3 regions of the Streptomyces sp. NPDC013187 genome follow, and region 3 is predicted to be linked to each of the others. Evidence: riboswitches for the same ligand, from Rfam matches in the RefSeq annotation. Region 3 holds a riboswitch; each other region holds the start of a gene.
What was found. Region 3 has a riboswitch for cobalamin ahead of ACFY5B_RS25640 (ABC transporter substrate-binding protein). Riboswitches for the same ligand answer to the same signal wherever they lie in the genome.
Positions count from the first base shown of each region.

Region 1: linked by a shared signal. The riboswitch ahead of ACFY5B_RS31650 (ribonucleoside-diphosphate reductase subunit alpha) and the one ahead of ACFY5B_RS25640 (ABC transporter substrate-binding protein) in region 3 are both predicted to bind cobalamin.
Region 2: linked by a shared signal. The riboswitch ahead of ACFY5B_RS28185 (energy-coupling factor ABC transporter permease) and the one ahead of ACFY5B_RS25640 (ABC transporter substrate-binding protein) in region 3 are both predicted to bind cobalamin.

Region 1 is NZ_JBIBAF010000017.1:87,871-93,549, forward strand. Features, by position in the region: gene ACFY5B_RS31630 (GntR family transcriptional regulator) at 112-876, shown strand; gene ACFY5B_RS31635 (DUF3311 domain-containing protein) at 1,016-1,282, shown strand; gene mctP (monocarboxylate uptake permease MctP) at 1,279-2,907, shown strand; partial or broken gene ACFY5B_RS31645 (GNAT family N-acetyltransferase) at 3,121-3,303, shown strand; cobalamin riboswitch at 3,326-3,513, shown strand; gene ACFY5B_RS31650 (ribonucleoside-diphosphate reductase subunit alpha) at 3,637-5,679, shown strand, end outside.
Region 2 is NZ_JBIBAF010000014.1:76,958-82,636, reverse strand. Features, by position in the region: gene ACFY5B_RS28200 (ABC transporter permease subunit) at 1-195, shown strand, start outside; gene ACFY5B_RS28195 (MDR family MFS transporter) at 192-1,484, shown strand; gene ACFY5B_RS28190 (serine/threonine-protein kinase) at 1,715-3,160, shown strand; cobalamin riboswitch at 3,289-3,474, shown strand; gene ACFY5B_RS28185 (energy-coupling factor ABC transporter permease) at 3,504-4,211, shown strand; gene ACFY5B_RS28180 (energy-coupling factor ABC transporter substrate-binding protein) at 4,208-4,576, shown strand; gene cbiQ (cobalt ECF transporter T component CbiQ) at 4,583-5,332, shown strand; gene ACFY5B_RS28170 (energy-coupling factor ABC transporter ATP-binding protein) at 5,329-5,679, shown strand, end outside.
Region 3 is NZ_JBIBAF010000012.1:82,845-88,523, reverse strand. Features, by position in the region: gene ACFY5B_RS25660 (SixA phosphatase family protein) at 1-196, opposite strand, end outside; gene ACFY5B_RS25655 (hypothetical protein) at 193-909, opposite strand; gene ACFY5B_RS25650 (ABC transporter ATP-binding protein) at 1,012-1,809, opposite strand; gene ACFY5B_RS25645 (FecCD family ABC transporter permease) at 1,806-2,858, opposite strand; gene ACFY5B_RS25640 (ABC transporter substrate-binding protein) at 2,855-3,880, opposite strand; cobalamin riboswitch at 3,940-4,130, opposite strand; gene ACFY5B_RS25635 (CoA-binding protein) at 4,213-4,641, shown strand; gene ACFY5B_RS25630 (APC family permease) at 4,775-5,679, shown strand, end outside.

The DNA of each region.
Region 1 (5,679 bases), on a different contig from region 3:
CCGGACACGGCATACTGCGGGTAGACCACAGTGAATGGTGGACTAGACCAAAAGAGGCGCCGACGGTATACAAGTGGGATCGTGTCGGCGGACCGAGCCGGAAGGCGGAGCATGAGCACCGACGTCAGCAGTGCGGAGAACGAGAACGGGGTGCCCGTCCGTACCGCGCGCGTGCCCAAGTACTACCGCCTGAAGAAGCACCTGCTCGACATGACGGAGACCCAGGCGCCCGGCACGCCGGTCCCGCCCGAGCGCACGCTGGCGGCGGAGTTCGACACCTCGCGCACGACCGTGCGCCAGGCGTTGCAGGAGCTGGTCGTCGAGGGCCGGCTGGAGCGCATCCAAGGCAAGGGCACCTTCGTCGCCAAGCCCAAGGTCTCGCAGGCGCTGCAACTGACCTCGTACACCGAGGACATGCGCGCCCAAGGCCTCGAACCCACCTCGCAGCTGCTGGACATCGGCTACATCACCGCCGACGACCGGCTGGCCGGGCTGCTCGACATCACGCCCGGCGGACGCGTGCTGCGCATCGAGCGGCTGCGCATGGCCAACGGCGAGCCCATGGCCATCGAGACCACGCACCTCAGCGCGAAGCGCTTCCCGGCGCTGCGGCGCTCGCTGGTGAAGTACACGTCCCTCTACACGGCTCTGGCCGAGGTCTACGACGTCCGTCTCGCGGAGGCCGAGGAGACCATCGAGACATCGCTGGCGACCCCGCGCGAGGCCGGTCTGCTGGGCACCGACGTCGGGCTGCCGATGCTGATGCTCTCCCGGCACTCGCTGGACCGGGACGGACAGCCGGTGGAGTGGGTGCGGTCGGTCTACCGGGGGGACCGGTACAAGTTCGTGGCCCGGCTGAAGCGGCCCGCCGAGTGACCGCACCGCAGGGCTTCCGTCGCTGCTGACGCCTGGTTTCGGTTGGGTACCGCATTGCGGACGAGGGGTTCCGTTCCCGTGTCACCCTGACCTAGATTGCCTGCGCCACAGGTGATCACCAAGGGGACGGAGCCGCCTGATGTCGCAAGCACCGGGAGCCAGCAGAGGGCCGGTGGTGACGCCCGTGCGCGTCGTCATCGCCGTCTGCCTCATAGCGCCTTTCGTGGCCATGCTGTGGGTCGGCTCGTACGCCAAGACCGACCCGGCCTTCATCGGGATCCCGTTCTTCTACTGGTACCAGATGGCCTGGGTGCTGATCTCCACCGCTCTGACGATGATCGCCTACAAGCTGTGGCAGCGTGACCAGCGCGCCCGCTCGGCCGCGAAGGGCGGTGCGTCGCAGTGAAGGACGGCGTGAACGGCGTCGCGCTCGGCGTCTTCATCTTCTTCTTCCTGGCCGTCACGGTCATGGGCTTCCTGGCCGCGCGCTGGCGCAAGGCCGAGAACGAGCACAGCCTGGACGAATGGGGCCTGGGCGGCCGCTCGTTCGGAACCTGGATCACCTGGTTCCTGCTCGGCGGCGACCTGTACACGGCGTACACCTTCGTCGCCGTGCCGGCGGCGATCTACGCGGCGGGCGCGGCCGGCTTCTTCGCGGTGCCGTACACGATCCTGGTCTACCCGCTGATCTTCACCTTCCTCCCCCGCCTGTGGTCGGTGTCCCACAAGCACGGGTACGTCACGACGTCCGACTTCGTACGCGGCCGCTTCGGCTCGAAGGGCCTGTCGCTTGCGGTGGCCGTGACGGGCATCCTGGCGACGATGCCGTACATCGCGCTCCAACTGGTCGGCATCCAGGCCGTGCTGGACGTGATGGGCGTCGGCGGCGGCGAGAACACCAACTGGTTCATCAAGGACCTGCCGCTGCTGATCGCGTTCGGCGTGCTGGCGGCGTACACGTACTCGTCGGGTCTGCGGGCGCCCGCGCTCATCGCGTTCGTGAAGGACACGCTGATCTACATCGTCATCGCGGTGGCGATCATCTACATCCCGATCAAGCTGGGCGGCTTCGACGAGATCTTCGCCAAGGCCGGTGAGGCGTACGGCCAGACCAACCCGGCGACGGGCGCGCCGCGCGGTGCGCTGACACCGGCCGAGCCGGGCCAGTGGACATACGCCACGCTGGCGCTGGGCTCCGCCCTCGCACTCTTCATGTACCCGCACTCCATCACGGCGACGCTGTCCTCGAAGAGCCGTGAGGTGATCCGCCGCAACACCACGATCCTGCCGCTGTACTCGCTGATGCTGGGTCTGCTGGCGCTGCTCGGGTTCATGGCCATCGCGGCCGGCATCAAGGTGCAGAACGGGCAGCTGGCGATCCCGCAGCTGTTCGAGACGATGTTCCCGGACTGGTTCGCGGGCGTGGCGTTCGCGGCGATCGGCATCGGCGCGCTGGTGCCGGCGGCCATCATGTCCATCGCGGCCGCGAACCTCTTCACCCGCAACATCTACAAGGACTTCATCAAGCCGGACGCGACTCCCGCGCAGGAGACCAAGGTCTCCAAGCTGGTGTCGCTGCTGGTGAAGGTCGGCGCCCTCGCCTTCGTCCTCACCATGGACAAGACGGTCGCCATCAACTTCCAGCTGCTGGGCGGCATCTGGATCCTGCAGACCTTCCCGGCCCTGGTCGGCGGCCTGTTCACCCGCTGGTTCCACCGCTGGGCCCTGCTCGCGGGCTGGGCGGTCGGCATGGTCTACGGCACGGTCGCCGCCTACGGCGTGGCCTCCCCGACGCAGAAGCACTTCGGCGGCTCCGCGAAGGAGATCCCGGGTATCGGGGAGATCGGCTACATCGGCCTCACGGCGTTCGTCCTGAACGTGGTGGTGACGGTGGTCCTGACCTTCGTCCTGAGGGCTCTGAAGGCCCCCGACGGTGTCGACGAGACCAAGCCGGAGGACTACACGGCGGACGCGGGCGACCCCGGTGTCCAGGTGGAGCTCCCGCCCGCGACGGCGGGGACGAGCCATTGAGCGCGGCGTGAGCGTGCCGGCCTAGGGGCGCGGGGCTGCATCACGATGCGGCTCCGCCGCGTGGGCGCGAACAACCACACAACAACCGCAGCGGGCCGCCGAGATCACAACGGCGGCCCGCTGTCGTACACACTCACTTCGGCGAGGGCGACGACCCGTACCCGCACGTGCTGCGGGACGCCGCCGGAAGAGCCGCCGCCGCGGACGTGCTGATGCCTCGACCGGGCGCGTGCCACCCCGGGCTGCCGGAGCGTCGTGCTGTCGACCCGGCGCACCCCGCACACGGCCCACCGCATCTGCGGACGGCTGGGCTCCACCCGCGCACCCGAGCGTGACCGGAACCCGGTCCCGGAGCTGACGGGCATCACTCTTCTCACCTATGAGTTGACGCTCTGAAACCAGCGCGACACAACATCTGGGGGTGCCATCCGAACCCGGCACAAGATGTATGCTCATGCTCGCTGTCGCCGCAGGGGAATCCGGTGCGAATCCGGAACTGTCCCGCAACGGTGTACTTGTGCATGTCTGTTCCCGGAACCGCTCTGTTTCCGGAACCGCACCGCACGAGAGTCAGTCCGAGGACCTGCCGACAGCGCGCCCGGCCACCCGGCCGGTGTGCCCTGACGTCCGGGCCTCGTGGAATGGGCCGGTGGACGCGACGCCGCGTGCGCTCGTGTGCTGCCCCCTGCCCTCGACGAGGCCCCCGTGCCGAGCGAGGGAGAGCCCCACGTGACCATCGCGCCAGCCGAACCGGTCTCAGCCGCCGAAGAAGAGCACGACGCCCCCGGCGCCGCGCTGTTGCGGACCCTGACCGAGCTGACCGCCGACCTCCCCGACGCCGATTCCGGCCGGGTCGCCGCCGCCGCGCTGCGCGGCCGGTCCGCGCAGGCGGACGAGCGGGAGCTGCGGGAGCTGGCGACGGAGGCCGCGGCCGGCCTGATCTCCGAGGACCCCGCCTACTCCCGGCTGGCCGCCCGGCTGCTGACCATCGGTATCCGCGAAGAGGCCGCCTCGCAGGGCGTCACGTCCTTCAGCGAGTCCGTCGCGGTCGGCCACCGCGAGGGCCTCATCGCCGACCGGACCGCCGAGTTCGTGCGCGTCCACGCGGCCCGTCTCGACGCGCTGATCGACCGGGCGGCCGACGACCGCTTCGGATACTTCGGCCTGCGCACGCTGCACAGCCGCTACCTGCTGCGCCACCCGCACACCCGCAAGGTCGTCGAGACGCCCCAGCACTTCATGCTGCGGGTGGCCAGCGGCCTCGCCGAGGACGACACCACGCGCGCACTGGACGAGGTCGCGGCGCTCTACGGGCTCATGAGCCGCCTCGACTACCTCCCCTCCTCCCCCACCCTGTTCAACTCCGGCACCCGGCACCCCCAGATGTCGTCCTGCTACCTCCTCGACTCCCCCAAGGACGAGCTGGACTCGATCTACGACCGGTACCACCAGGTGGCCCGGCTGTCGAAGCACGCGGGCGGCATCGGACTCGCGTACTCCCGCATCCGGGCCCGCGGTTCGCTGATCCGCGGCACCAACGGCCACTCCAACGGCATCGTCCCGTTCCTGAAGACCCTGGACGCCTCGGTCGCCGCCGTGAACCAGGGCGGCCGGCGCAAGGGCGCGGCCGCGGTCTACCTGGAGACCTGGCACTCCGACATCGAGGAGTTCCTGGAGCTGCGGGACAACACCGGTGAGGACGCCCGCCGTACGCACAACCTGAACCTCGCGCACTGGGTGCCGGACGAGTTCATGCGGCGCGTGAACACCGACGCCGACTGGTCGCTGTTCTCCCCCTCGGACGTGCCCGAGCTGGTCGACCTGTGGGGCGAGGAGTTCGACACCGCGTACCGGGCGGCCGAGGCGCAGGGCCTCGCGAAGAAGACGCTGCCCGCCCGCGAGCTGTATGGCCGGATGATGCGCACCCTCGCGCAGACCGGCAACGGCTGGATGACCTTCAAGGACGCCGCCAACCGCACCGCCAACCAGACGGCCGAGCCGGGCCACGTCGTGCACTCCTCCAACCTCTGCACGGAGATCCTGGAGGTCACCAGCGACGGGGAGACGGCGGTCTGCAACCTCGGATCGGTGAACCTGGGCGCGTTCGTGGCCGACGGCGACATCGACTGGGAGCGCCTGGACGAGACCGTCCGCACGGCCGTCACGTTCCTCGACCGGGTCGTGGACATCAACTTCTACCCGACCGAGCAGGCGGGCCGCTCCAACGCCCGCTGGCGTCCGGTAGGCCTCGGCGCGATGGGCCTCCAGGACGTCTTCTTCAAGCTGCGCCTGCCCTTCGACTCGCCCGAGGCCAAGGCCCTGTCCACCCGCATCGCCGAGCGCATCATGCTCGCCGCCTACGAGGCCTCCGCCGACCTCGCCGAGGGCAACGGCCCGCTCCCGGCCTGGGAGAAGACCCGTACGGCCCGGGGCGTGCTGCACCCCGACCACTACGACGTGGAGCTCACCTGGCCGGAGCGCTGGGCGGCCCTGCGCGAGCGCGTCGCCACGACCGGCCTGCGCAACTCGCTGCTCCTCGCCATCGCGCCCACGGCCACGATCGCCTCCATCGCGGGCGTGTACGAGTGCATCGAGCCGCAGGTGTCCAACCTGTTCAAGCGCGAGACGCTGTCGGGCGAGTTCCTCCAGGTCAATTCCTACCTGGTGGACGAGCTGAAGCGGCTCGGCGTGTGGGACGCCCGCACCCGGGAGGCCCTGCGCGAGGCCAGCGGCTCGGTGCAGGATTTCGCCTGGATCCCCGAGGACGTGCGC
Region 2 (5,679 bases), on a different contig from region 3:
GCCGCCGTACTCGCCCTGCTCGGGGCACTCGCGGTCACGGCCGCGGGCGGGGTACGGCTGCCCCGGCGGCGCACACGGCCCGCGGGCCCGGCCGTGCCGCCGGTGGATCAGGGCCTGCCGGCCCCGCGGCGGCGCCCGGAGCGCCCCGACGACCTCCTGACTCCCGTGTCCGCCTCACAGACAGACGAACGATGAACGACTCCGTTTCCCGGATACCGACCCGCAAGGCCGCCCGTACGATCCGCGCCGAAAGCCGGGACGGCACCTGGCGTCTCATCAGGCAGCTGTCGCCGCTGCTGCGGCTGCTGATCCTCACCCAGCTCGCTTTCAACATCGGCTTCTACGCCGTCCTGCCGTTCCTCGCCGAGCACCTCGGCACCGCGATCGGCATGGCGGGATGGCTGGTCGGGTTCGTGCTCGGGCTGCGCACCTTCAGCCAGCAGGGGCTGTTCGTGGTCGGCGGCTGGCTCGTCGACCGGTTCGGGGTGCGGCCGGTCGTGCTCGCGGGCTGCGGCCTGCGGATCGCCGGGTTCGCGTGGCTCGGCTTCGCGGAGACGAGCGGAACCGTGATCGGTGCGGTGCTGGTGATCGGTTTCGCCGCGGCACTCTTCTCCCCCGCCGTGGAGTCCGAGGTGGCCCGTCAGGCGGTCGTGTGGGAGGAGGACGGGCACGGCCCGCGCACCCGGGTCCTCGCCCTGTTCAGCGTGGCAGGGCAGGCGGGGGCGTTCGTGGGGCCGTTGCTCGGCGCGCTGCTGCTCGCCGTCGACTTCCGTACCGCGTGTCTGGCCGGTGCCGGAGTCTTCGTGCTCGTCCTCGCCGGGCACCTGTGGCTGATGCCGCAGCACATCCCCGGCCGGGTTCGCGTCCAGGAGCGGGGCGGGGTCCGCGCCCTGCTCCGCGACCGCCGCTTCCTCGCCCTGTGCTGTGCGTACGGCACCTATCTGCTCGCCTACAACCAGCTGTATCTGGCGCTACCGGACGAGGTGCAGCGCGCGGCGGGCTCCCAGGCGCCGCTGTCCTGGCTCTTCGCGCTGTCCTCGGTGCTGGTGGTGTTCACTCAGCTGCCGGTGACCCGCTGGGCGGGCGACCGGCTGGATCTGCGCCGCTCCATGGCCGCCGGGCTGCTGCTGGTCGCGTCCGGTTTCGCGGTGGTGGCCGCGGCCCGTCCCGCCGGCTGGACGGGCACGGCCGGGCTGCTCCCGGCCGCGGGCTTCGTGATCTTGCTCACCGTGGGGCAGATGCTGGTCGTGCCCGCCGCCCGCGCCTGGGTGCCCGACCTCGCCGAGGAGGGCCGGCTCGGGCTCTACATGGGTGCGCTGTCGTCCGTCTCGGGGCTGATCGTCCTGGCCGGCAGCGCGGCCACCGGCTTCCTGCTCGACCTGGGCCTGCCGACCGCCGTGCCGTGGCTGGTCCTGGCGGCCGTACCGGCCCTGGCGGTGGCCGTGCTGCCGCGCCGGGAGAAGGGGGCGGGCGCGGCGGCCTGACACCCTGCCGGCCTCCCGGGGCAAGGGGGCGCCGGGAGTGTCACCCCCGCGGGCGACTCCTCAGCCCGGGTTTTCCGCGCCGGGCCCCCCGAGGACACCGCCGCGGAGATCGGCGGTCGTGTCGCGCCAGTATCCTGGGTCGGCTGCGGCACCCCCCATCAATACCCGTGCACAAGCGGGGAGTTCGGCCTGCGGCGACGACCTTCCCCCTATGCGTGAGACGAGGACGAGTGCTGCTAGCGGGCCGCTACCGGCTGGATGTGGAGATCGGGCGCGGTGGAATGGGAGAGGTCTGGCGTGCGTACGACGAGACGCTCGCCAGGGCGGTGGCCCTCAAGCTGCTGCTGCCCCAGGACACCGACGCCACGGCGGCCTCCCGGTTCCGTCTGGAGGCTCAGACCGCCGGACGTCTCAACCACCCCAACGTGGTCGGTGTGCTGGACTTCGGTGAGTACGACAACCGGCTGTACCTGGTGATGGAGCTGGTCGAGGGCGACAGTCTCGCCGGGGTGCTGACCGCCTCCGGCGCGCTGCCCGCCGAGCGGGTGGCCCTGCTCGCCGCGCAGGCGTCCGCGGGGCTCGCCGCCGCGCACGCGCAGGGCATCGTGCACCGGGACGTCAAACCCGCCAACCTGCTGCTGGACGCGGGCGGCACGCTGAAGATCGGCGACTTCGGCATCGCGCGGTTCCTCGACGACCCCGGCGCCGCGCTCACCGCCACCGGCCAGATCATCGGCACCGGCCTCTACCTCGCGCCGGAGCGGGCCCTGGGCAAGCCCGCGGGGCCCGCGTCCGACATGTACTCCCTGGGTTGCGTGCTCTACCAGCTCCTCAGCGGACGCCCCCCGTTCGAGGCCGACACCGCCGTCGCCCTGCTCCACCAGCACCTCGACTCGGCTCCCGTGCCGCCGCGCGAGCTCGGTGTCGCCGGACTTCCGCCGGCGTTCGAGAACTACCTCCTCGGTCTGCTCGCCAAGCAGCCCGAGGACCGCCCCACCGCCCGGCAGGCCGCCGAGTGGTTCGCCGGGGGCGCCTGGCGGGGCCTGCCCGAGCCGCTGCCGGAGGTCTCGCCGCCGCTGCGGCCGAACACCGCGTCCACGGCGATGCCCGCCGGGCCGGGACCGTACGCCGCTGCCGAGACCGGCCATCCGACCACCTACGCGCTGCCCGCCACCACGGGCCACCGCACCGCCGCCCGGGCGGCCCAGGCGGGGCGTTCGGGCCGCTCGCGCGGGCGCGGCGGTCACGGCAACCGGTCGAAGCTGGCCGCGACGGCCGCCGCCGCGGCACTGTTCATCGCCGCGATGCTCATCGGCATGCGCTGGTTCTCGCCCGACACGACCGCGGAGGGCACGGAACCCGACGCGTCCCCGAGTGCGAGCAGCCCCGCCGCCACGCCGTCCGCCGGCTCCGCCACGTCCGACTCCTCCGATCCGCAGGCCGACCCGGCGGCCGGCCCGGGGGCAGCCGACACGCCGGCCACCGGCACCGTGGCCGATGTCACTCCGTCCACGCCGCCCCCTTCCCCGACTCCTCCCGCGCCCGCTCCGAGCGCCGCGACTCCCACGGCGGAACCGGTCGACGGCGGCCCGGAGCAGCCGCAGCCGGAGAAACCGCGCCAGGCCGGGGAAGACGGGGAGGGCGACGACGGCGGGGACGACGGGGGCGAGGACTGACACGGCCCGGACGTCGCGCGGCGAAGCCCTGCGCGGAGCGCGTGGATCAGCCGGGGGATGCGCCGGTGTGCGAACGGGCGCCCCCTCACGCGCCCCTTGGGTGGCTTGTCATCGCCCTTACCCCGGCCTTATTGTCACCAGGCCTTGGTGAACGGGAAATCCGGTGTGATGCCGGTGCGGCCCTCGCCACTGTGAATCGGGAAGTCCGGCTCCGGCCCTCACGGGCAGCCACTGGGTCCTTGCGACCCGGGAAGGCGGAGTCCGGGCGGTGGTACCCGTCAGCCAGGAGACCGGCCAAGGCGCGTCAACCATCCACGAGGTGCTGGAGAGGGTCTGCTGAGCCATGCACATAGCCGAGGGTTTCCTTCCTCCGGCGCACGCGGTCGCCTGGGGCGTCGCGTCGGCGCCGTTCGTCGTCCACGGGGTCCGGTCACTCACCCGTGAAGTGCGCGAGCACCCCGAGAGCACCCTGCTCCTCGGTGCGTCCGGCGCCTTCACGTTCGTCCTGTCCGCCCTGAAACTGCCGTCCGTCACGGGCAGTTGCTCGCACCCCACCGGCACGGGCCTGGGAGCCATCCTGTTCCGGCCGCCGATCATGGCGGTGCTGGGCACCATCACCCTGCTGTTCCAGGCTCTGCTGCTGGCGCACGGCGGCCTGACCACGCTCGGCGCCAACGTCTTCTCCATGGCGATCGTCGGGCCCTGGGCCGGATACGTCGTCTACAAGCTGCTGCGGCGCTCCAACGCGCCGCTGATGGTGGCGGTGTTCTTCGGCGCGTTCGTCGCCGACCTGTCCACCTACTGCGTCACCAGCGTGCAGCTGGCCCTCGCGTTCCCCGACCCGGGCAGCGGATTCCTGGGCGCGCTCGGCAAGTTCGGTTCCATCTTCGCCGTCACACAGATCCCGCTCGCCGTGAGCGAGGGCCTGCTGACCGTGTTCGTGATGCGGCTGCTGGTGCAGTCCAGCAAGGGCGAACTGACCCGGCTGGGCGTGCTCCTCGCCAAGAAGCAGGCGCGGACCGGGACAGGGAGCGAGGTGGCGGCCCGATGAAGAAGAACACGAAGATCAACCTGCTGCTCCTGTTCCTCGTGGCCGCGCTCGCCGTGCTGCCCTTGGCGCTCGGTCTCGGCGACCACAAGAAGGAGCCGTTCACCGGTGCCGACGCCGAGGCGGAGACGGCGATCACCGAGCTGCAGCCGGACTACGAGCCGTGGTTCTCACCGCTGTACGAGCCGCCGTCCGGCGAGATCGAGTCGGCGCTGTTCGCTCTCCAGGCGGCCCTGGGCGCCGGTGTCCTCGCCTACTACTTCGGCCTGCGCCGGGGCCGCAGGCAGGGCGAGCAGCGTGCCCTGGAGCGGGAGGCGGAGAGCGCGCTCTCCGACACCGCCGGGAAGTCCGCCGCGGAACGGGACTGAGCCCGGGTGCTGCCGATCGACGCGGCGGCGCACAGCAGTCGCTGGCGCCGCCGCCACCCCGTGGACAAGGCCGTGCTCGGGCTCGGTCTCACCCTGCTCGCGATCTCCCTGCCGCCCTGGCCGGGCGCGGCCCTGGTCCTCCTGACGGCCCTGGTCGTGCTGCTGGGTCCGGCCGGTGTGCCCGGTCGTCGGCTGTGGCGGGCCTACCGCGTGCCGCTGGGCTTCTGCGTGACCGGCGCGCTCACGCTGCTCGTCCAGGTGGGCGGGCCGGGCGGCTTCGTCTCCCTCGCGGATGACGGGGCGGTCCGGGCCGGGGAGTTGCTGCTGCGGACCTCGGCGGCCTCCCTGGGGGTGCTGCTGTTCGCCTTCACCACGCCCATGTCCGACCTGCTGCCCCGACTGGTCCGGGCCGGGATCCCGGCGCCGGTCGTCGACGTAGCGCTCGTGACGTACCGGATGAGCTTCCTGCTGCTGGACTCGATGCGGCGCATCCGGGAGGCCCAGGCGGCCCGGCTCGGGCACACCGGCCGGGCCGCGGAGTGGCGGTCCCTGGCCGGGCTCGGCGCCACCGCGTTCGTCCGGGCCTTCGACCGGGCCGGCCGGCTTCAGGCCGGGCTCGCCGGGCGGGGCTACGACGGCACCCTGCGGGTCCTGGTGCCCGAGGCCCGGGTCTCCGTCCGCTTCACGGCGGCCAGTTGCGCGCTGCTCGTCGCACTGGCCGTCCTCACCCTCGTACTGGAAAGGCCGCTGACATGAGCGAGCCCGCCCTCGTCGCCCTGCGGGGCGCGTCCTTCGCCTACGAGGACGGCCCGGCCGTGCTCAGCGGCCTCGACTTCGAGATCCGCGAGGGCCGCGCTCTCGCTCTGCTCGGCCGCAACGGCAGCGGCAAGACCACGCTGATGCGGCTGCTCAGCGGCGGGTTGAGGCCCCAAGAGGGGCGGCTGACGGTCGAGGGGCGGCCGGTGGCGTACGACCGAAAGGGCCTGACCCGGCTGCGGACCACCGTGCAGCTGGTGGTGCAGGACCCGGACGACCAGTTGTTCGCGGCGTCCGTCGAGCAGGACGTGTCCTTCGGTCCGCTGAACCTCGGCCTGGACGACACG
Region 3 (5,679 bases):
GGACGGCGGTGGAGCTCAGTGCGAGGTCCGGCAGGAGGTCGGCGTCGGCCAGGGCCCGTCCCGCCGCGGGGGCATCCCGGCGGCCGCGCGGGGCGAGGGGGCGTTCGTGGTCGGCGACGTCCAGCGGCCAGGCGGACTTGGCGTGCCGCAGCACGATCAGACGGCGCAGCGGGCCGGCGCCGCTGCGGGCGATCATGACGGCGATCCCAGGTCGCCTGCGAGGTCGAGGCCGAGGAGCCGGTCGGCGTAGGCGTATGTCTCGAAGCGGGCGCCGTCCGCGAGCTCCGGCTCGGTCTCGACCTGACGCAGGACCTCCAGCACCCGCGGCACGTCCAGGTCGTCGTCCCAGGCTTCGCGCAGCCGCTCCCGTACGCGGTCGGGGACGGGCCGCGAGGGCTGTCGCGCCCAGCCGGCGACGGCGGCGCGCCAGCGGGCGAGGGTGGCCCCGGCCTCGTCGAGTCCGGCGGGCTCCAGCCGGACGGGGGCGCTGTGGTGCCGGGTGAGCAGGGCGAGGCGCAAGGCGGCCGGGTCGCTGTGGCCCGGCGGGCCCGGTTCGACCGGGGCGACGGCGATGCGCACCCCGTCGGGTACCGTCTCGCCCTCGGCGGCGACATGGACGGCCTGGGACTCGCCCAGACCGGCGCCGACGTCGGGGCTGTCCTCGAAGGGGCGGATGCCGAGTGTCGTGGCCTCCGCGCGCAGCTCCGCCTGCCGGTTGCCACCGGTCAGCAGTGCCCAGACGGGTGTGCCGCCGAGTTCCAGGGTCCGCACGAGCAGGTCCCCGACGAGCAGCACCCGCAGGTTCGTCGCGCCGGAGTCCGACGCGTGCACCTGGACGCGGGTCAGGCCCCGGCGGGCCGGGGCGGCGTCGACCGGCTCACGGGTTCGGGCGTCGATGATGCGCAGCACGAGGCGAGCGTAGGCGGGCGGACGGGCCCGCGCAGGCAGGCCGGGCGTTTTCCGGCCACCGTGGCGCGATCGGCTCAGCCTCGGCGTGGGAGACCGCTCCTCTCAGTTCAGTGTGCCGAGGAACCGCACATGAGGCCGCCCTTCGGGCCCCTCCCGGCTGACGGCGGCCCGCACCCCGTACACCTCGGCGATGAGTTCCGCCGTGAGGACGTCTCCCGCAGGGCCCGCCGCCACCACCCTCCCCGCGCACAGCACGACGACCCGATCGCAGTACATCGCCGCGAGGTTGAGGTCGTGCAGGGCGACGACGGTGGTGACGGGAAGGGCCGTCACCAGGGCGAGCAGGTCGAGCTGGTGGTGGATGTCGAGGTGGTTGGTGGGCTCGTCGAGGAGGAGTTCGCGGGGTTCCTGGGCGAGTGCGCGGGCGATCTGCACCCGCTGGCGTTCGCCGCCCGAGAGGGTGTGCCAGAGCCGGCCGGCCCGGTCGGCGAGACCCGCGCGCTGCAGGGCGGCGCGCACCGCCCGCTCGTCGTCGGCCGAGGAGGGCGTCCAGGCGCGGCGGTGCGGGACGCGGCCCAGCCGTACGACGTCCTCGACCGTCAGCTCGACCTGGGTGTCCGACTGTTGCTCGACGACCGCGAGGCGGCGCGCGACCGTGCGGCGGGGCAGGTCGGCCAGGGGCGTGCCGTCGAGGGTGACGACTCCGGAGGTCGGCGCGAGCAGTCCGGCCAGCAGCCGCAGCAGCGTGGATTTGCCGGAGCCGTTGGGGCCGAGCACACCGACCGTGGAGCCGGTCTCCGGCGCGAGGGCGACGCCGTCCAGGATGAGGCGCCCGTCGGCACGGCGGCTGACCCGGTCGGCCCGCAGCCCCGGTCCCGCCGACGCCCCTGCGCCGCTCACCGCACCCTCCGCGTCCGGTACAGCACCGCCACGAACGCCGGCACCCCGATCAGCGACGTCACGACTCCCACCGGGACCTCCTGCGGATCGAGGACGGTACGGGCCAGGGTGTCCACCCACACCAGGAAGACCGCTCCCGCGAGGGCGGTGACCGGCAGCAGCCGTGCGTGCCCGGGACCGGTCAGGGCCCGGGCGGCGTGCGGCAGGACCAGTCCGACGAAGCCGATCGCCCCGGCCGAGCTGACCAGAGCCGCCGTGAGCAGGGCCGTGACGCACAGCAGGACCAGGCGGGTGCGGGCGACGGACACCCCGAGCGCGGCGGCGGCGTCCTGCCCGAAGGCGAAGGCGTCGAGGGTTCGGGCGTACGACAGGCACACCACCAGCGCCACCGCCAGCGCGGCCAGGCACAGCCACACGTCGGTCCAGCCGGCGCCGCCGAGCGAGCCGAGGAGCCAGAACAGCACGCCGCGGGTCGTCTCGGCATCTGCGGAGGTCATCACGACGAAGGAGGTGAGCGCGGAGAAGAGCTGCATGGCGGCGACGCCCGCGAGGACGACCCGGTCGGTGGTGCCGCCGAGGGTGTGACTGAGCAGGAGCACCAGCGCGAAGGACACCAGGGCGCCGAGGAACGCCCCCGCGGACACCGGGAGGGCGCCGCCGCCCACGCCGAGCACGACGACGAGGACCGCTCCGGTGGAGGCGCCCGAGGACACCCCGAGCACGAACGGGTCGGCGAGCGGGTTGCGCAGCAGGGACTGCATCACCGCCCCGCACACGGCCAGTCCGGCCCCGCACACGGCGGCGAGCAGAGTGCGGGGCAGTCGCAGCTGCCAGACGATGCCGTCCCGGATCGGCGTCAGTCCGGAGCCGCCGAGGCCGAGATGGGCGGCCACGACGGACCACACGTCGGCGACGCCGAGGTCGGCGGGGCCGATGGTGATGGCCACGGCGACGGACGCCACGAGCGCGACGGCCCCGGCCAAGCCCAGTGCGAGCCCGGCCCGGCGCCCGGGCCCGGCGGCCGGCAGCTCCCGCTCCCGGGCGGTCACTTCACCAACCCGAACCGGCGCAGCCCGGCGGCCACCTGCTCCACGCCCTCGACGGTGCGGATGGTCGGGTTCATGGCCTGCCCGCTGAGCAGCACGTACCGCTTGTGCCGGACGGCGTCCATGTTCCTGGTGACCGGATTGGACTCCAGGAAGGCGATCTTCTTCGCGGCCGACTCGGCGGTCTGGGACTTGCGGGTCAGGTCGCCGATGACGAGGACGTCGGGGTCGCGGTCGGCGACCGTCTCCCAGTTGACCTGTGGCCACTCCTCGTGCGTGTCGTCGAAGACGTTCTTCGCGCCTAGGGCCCGGGTGATGATGCCGGGTGCTCCGCAACAGCCCGCCATGTAGGGCGACTCGGAGTTCGCGAACCAGTACAGGAGGGTGACTTTGGAGGCGTCGATGCCCGCGGTGGCCTTCTTCATGCGCTGCTGGAGTGAGGCCACGAGGGCGTCGCCGCGCTTCTTCACCCCGAACACGGTCGCGAGGTCCCGGACTTCGCCGTAGACGGTGTCGATGTCCAGGGCCTTGTCGCGGGTGCCGTCGCCACCCCCCGAGTTGTCCTTGCCGACGCAGTCGGACGGGGAGACGTAGGTGGGGACGCCGAGCTTCTCGAACTGCTCGCGGGTGGCGACGCCGCCCTTGCCGAGGGTGGAGACGAAGGACGCGGCGACGAAGTCGGGCTCGGTGTCCAGGACGCGTTCGAAGGACGGATTGTCGTCGGCGAGGCGCGGCACCGTCGCGTCGGCCTTCTCCAGCCCCTTCATCACGGGGTCGGTCCAGGTGGCCGTGCCCGCGAGGCGGTCGGCGAGGCCCAGGGAGAGCAGAATCTCGGTAGTGCCCTGGTTGAGGGACACCGCGTGCTGCGGCGGGGCGGCGACGCGGACCTCGTGCCCGCAGTCGGTGAGGGTGACGGCGGCCTTGGCGTCGGTGGACGCGGTGCCGCCGCAGCCGGTCAGGAGCAGGGAGCCGGCCGCGAGCAGGGCGGCGGCACGGGCGGGTCGGGCGAGGGACACGGGAACCAGTCCTCAGGCGTCGAGGGCTCATTCGCGGAGCCCGGTCGTACGGTGCTCCCCCGCCGCGCGCGGCCGCGGGGGCCGCCAGCAGGTCTTCGGACTCGGGTTCGTCCGGATCGGGGCGCCTTCCCGGACGTCCGCGAGGGAGTCCAGTGGCCGAGGCCCCGCCCGTCCCCCTCACCGCTGCGCGTCAGTTCCGGATTCGCACCGGATTCCCTGACCCACGTACATGGGTTCGACTGGCCTCGGCAAGCTATCACGGGGGCCGTCCGGGGAATCACCGCGCACCCGGCACCGTTGAACGGAGAACAGCCCGTCCACGACTTCCGAGGAGGCCGCCGGTGTACGGCGACGAGGCAACGGTCCGCAGGATTCTCACCGAGCTCGGCGACACCTGGGCCGTGGTGGGCCTGTCGTCGAACCAGCGGCGCGCGGCGTACGGCGTCGCCGCCGTGCTCCAGCGCTTCGGCAAGCGCGTCGTGCCGGTGCACCCGAAGGCGGAGACGGTGCACGGGGAGAAGGGGTACGCGAGCCTGGCGGACATCCCCTTCGACGTGGACGTCGTCGACGTGTTCGTGAACAGCGACCTCGCCGGGGCCGTCGCGGACGAGGCGGTCGCCAAGGGCGCGAAGGGCGTTTGGTTCCAGCTCGACGTCGTGGACGAGGCGGCGTACGACCGGGCCCGCGCGGCGGGCCTGGAGATGGTGATGGACCGCTGTCCGGCCATCGAAATCCCACGGCTGCCTCATCACCGCGTACAGGAATCCTGAAGCGTTCCCCACGAAATGCCCGCAGCCGGTCAAGGGTGCACAACTCGCCTTCTGCGGTCGGCCGGCCGATTCCTAACCTGAGGCCTCTTGCTCCCCGAACTCCCCGAGTTCATCTTCGAGAGGCCCTGAATTCATGGAAAGAGACGGCCTGCGCCGGGATGTCGGGCTGATCGGGCTCATGTGGGCGTCGGTCGGCTCCATCATCGGTTCGGGCTGGCTGTACGGCGCCGAGAAGGCCGTCGTGGCGGCCGGACCCGCGGCGATCCTGTCCTGGCTCATCGGCGCGGTGGCGATCGTGCTGCTGGCGCTGGTGCACGCGGAACTGGGCGGCATGTTCCCGGTCGCGGGCGGCACCGCCCGCTATCCGCACTACGCGTTCGGCGGACTGGCCGGCATGTCCTTCGGCTGGTTCGCCTGGCTCCAGGCGGCGACCGTGGCACCGATCGAGGTCGAGGCCATGATCGGCTACGCCGGGCACTGGCACTGGGCGCAGGGCTTCCAGCACGCGAAGGACGGGACGCTGACGACGAGCGGCTTCGTGGTCGCGGTCGTCCTGATGGCCGTGTTCGTCGTGGTCAACTTTCTCGGGGTGCGGATCCTGGCGCACACCAACAGCGCCGCCACCTGGTGGAAGGTGGCCGTGCCGCTGGCGGCGATCTTCATCATCGCGGCGGGCAACTTCCACCCGGGCAACTTCACCGAGCACGGCTTCGCACCCTTCGGCGCCCATGGCGTGCTGAGTGCCGTGAGTTCCAGCGGCATCATCTTCGCCCTGCTGGGTTTCGAGCAGGCGATCCAGCTGGCGGGCGAGAGCCGCGACCCGCAGCGGGACCTGCCGCGCGCGACCATCGGTTCGGTCGCCATCGGAGCGGCCATCTACGTCCTGCTCCAGGTCGTTTTCATCGCCGCCCTGCCGCTGGGCTCCTTCGCACACGGCTGGACCAAGCTCGACTACCCCGGCATCAGCGGCCCGTGGGCGGGGCTCGCGACTCTGCTGGGCCTCGGCTGGCTGAGCGTGGTGCTGTACCTGGACGCGGT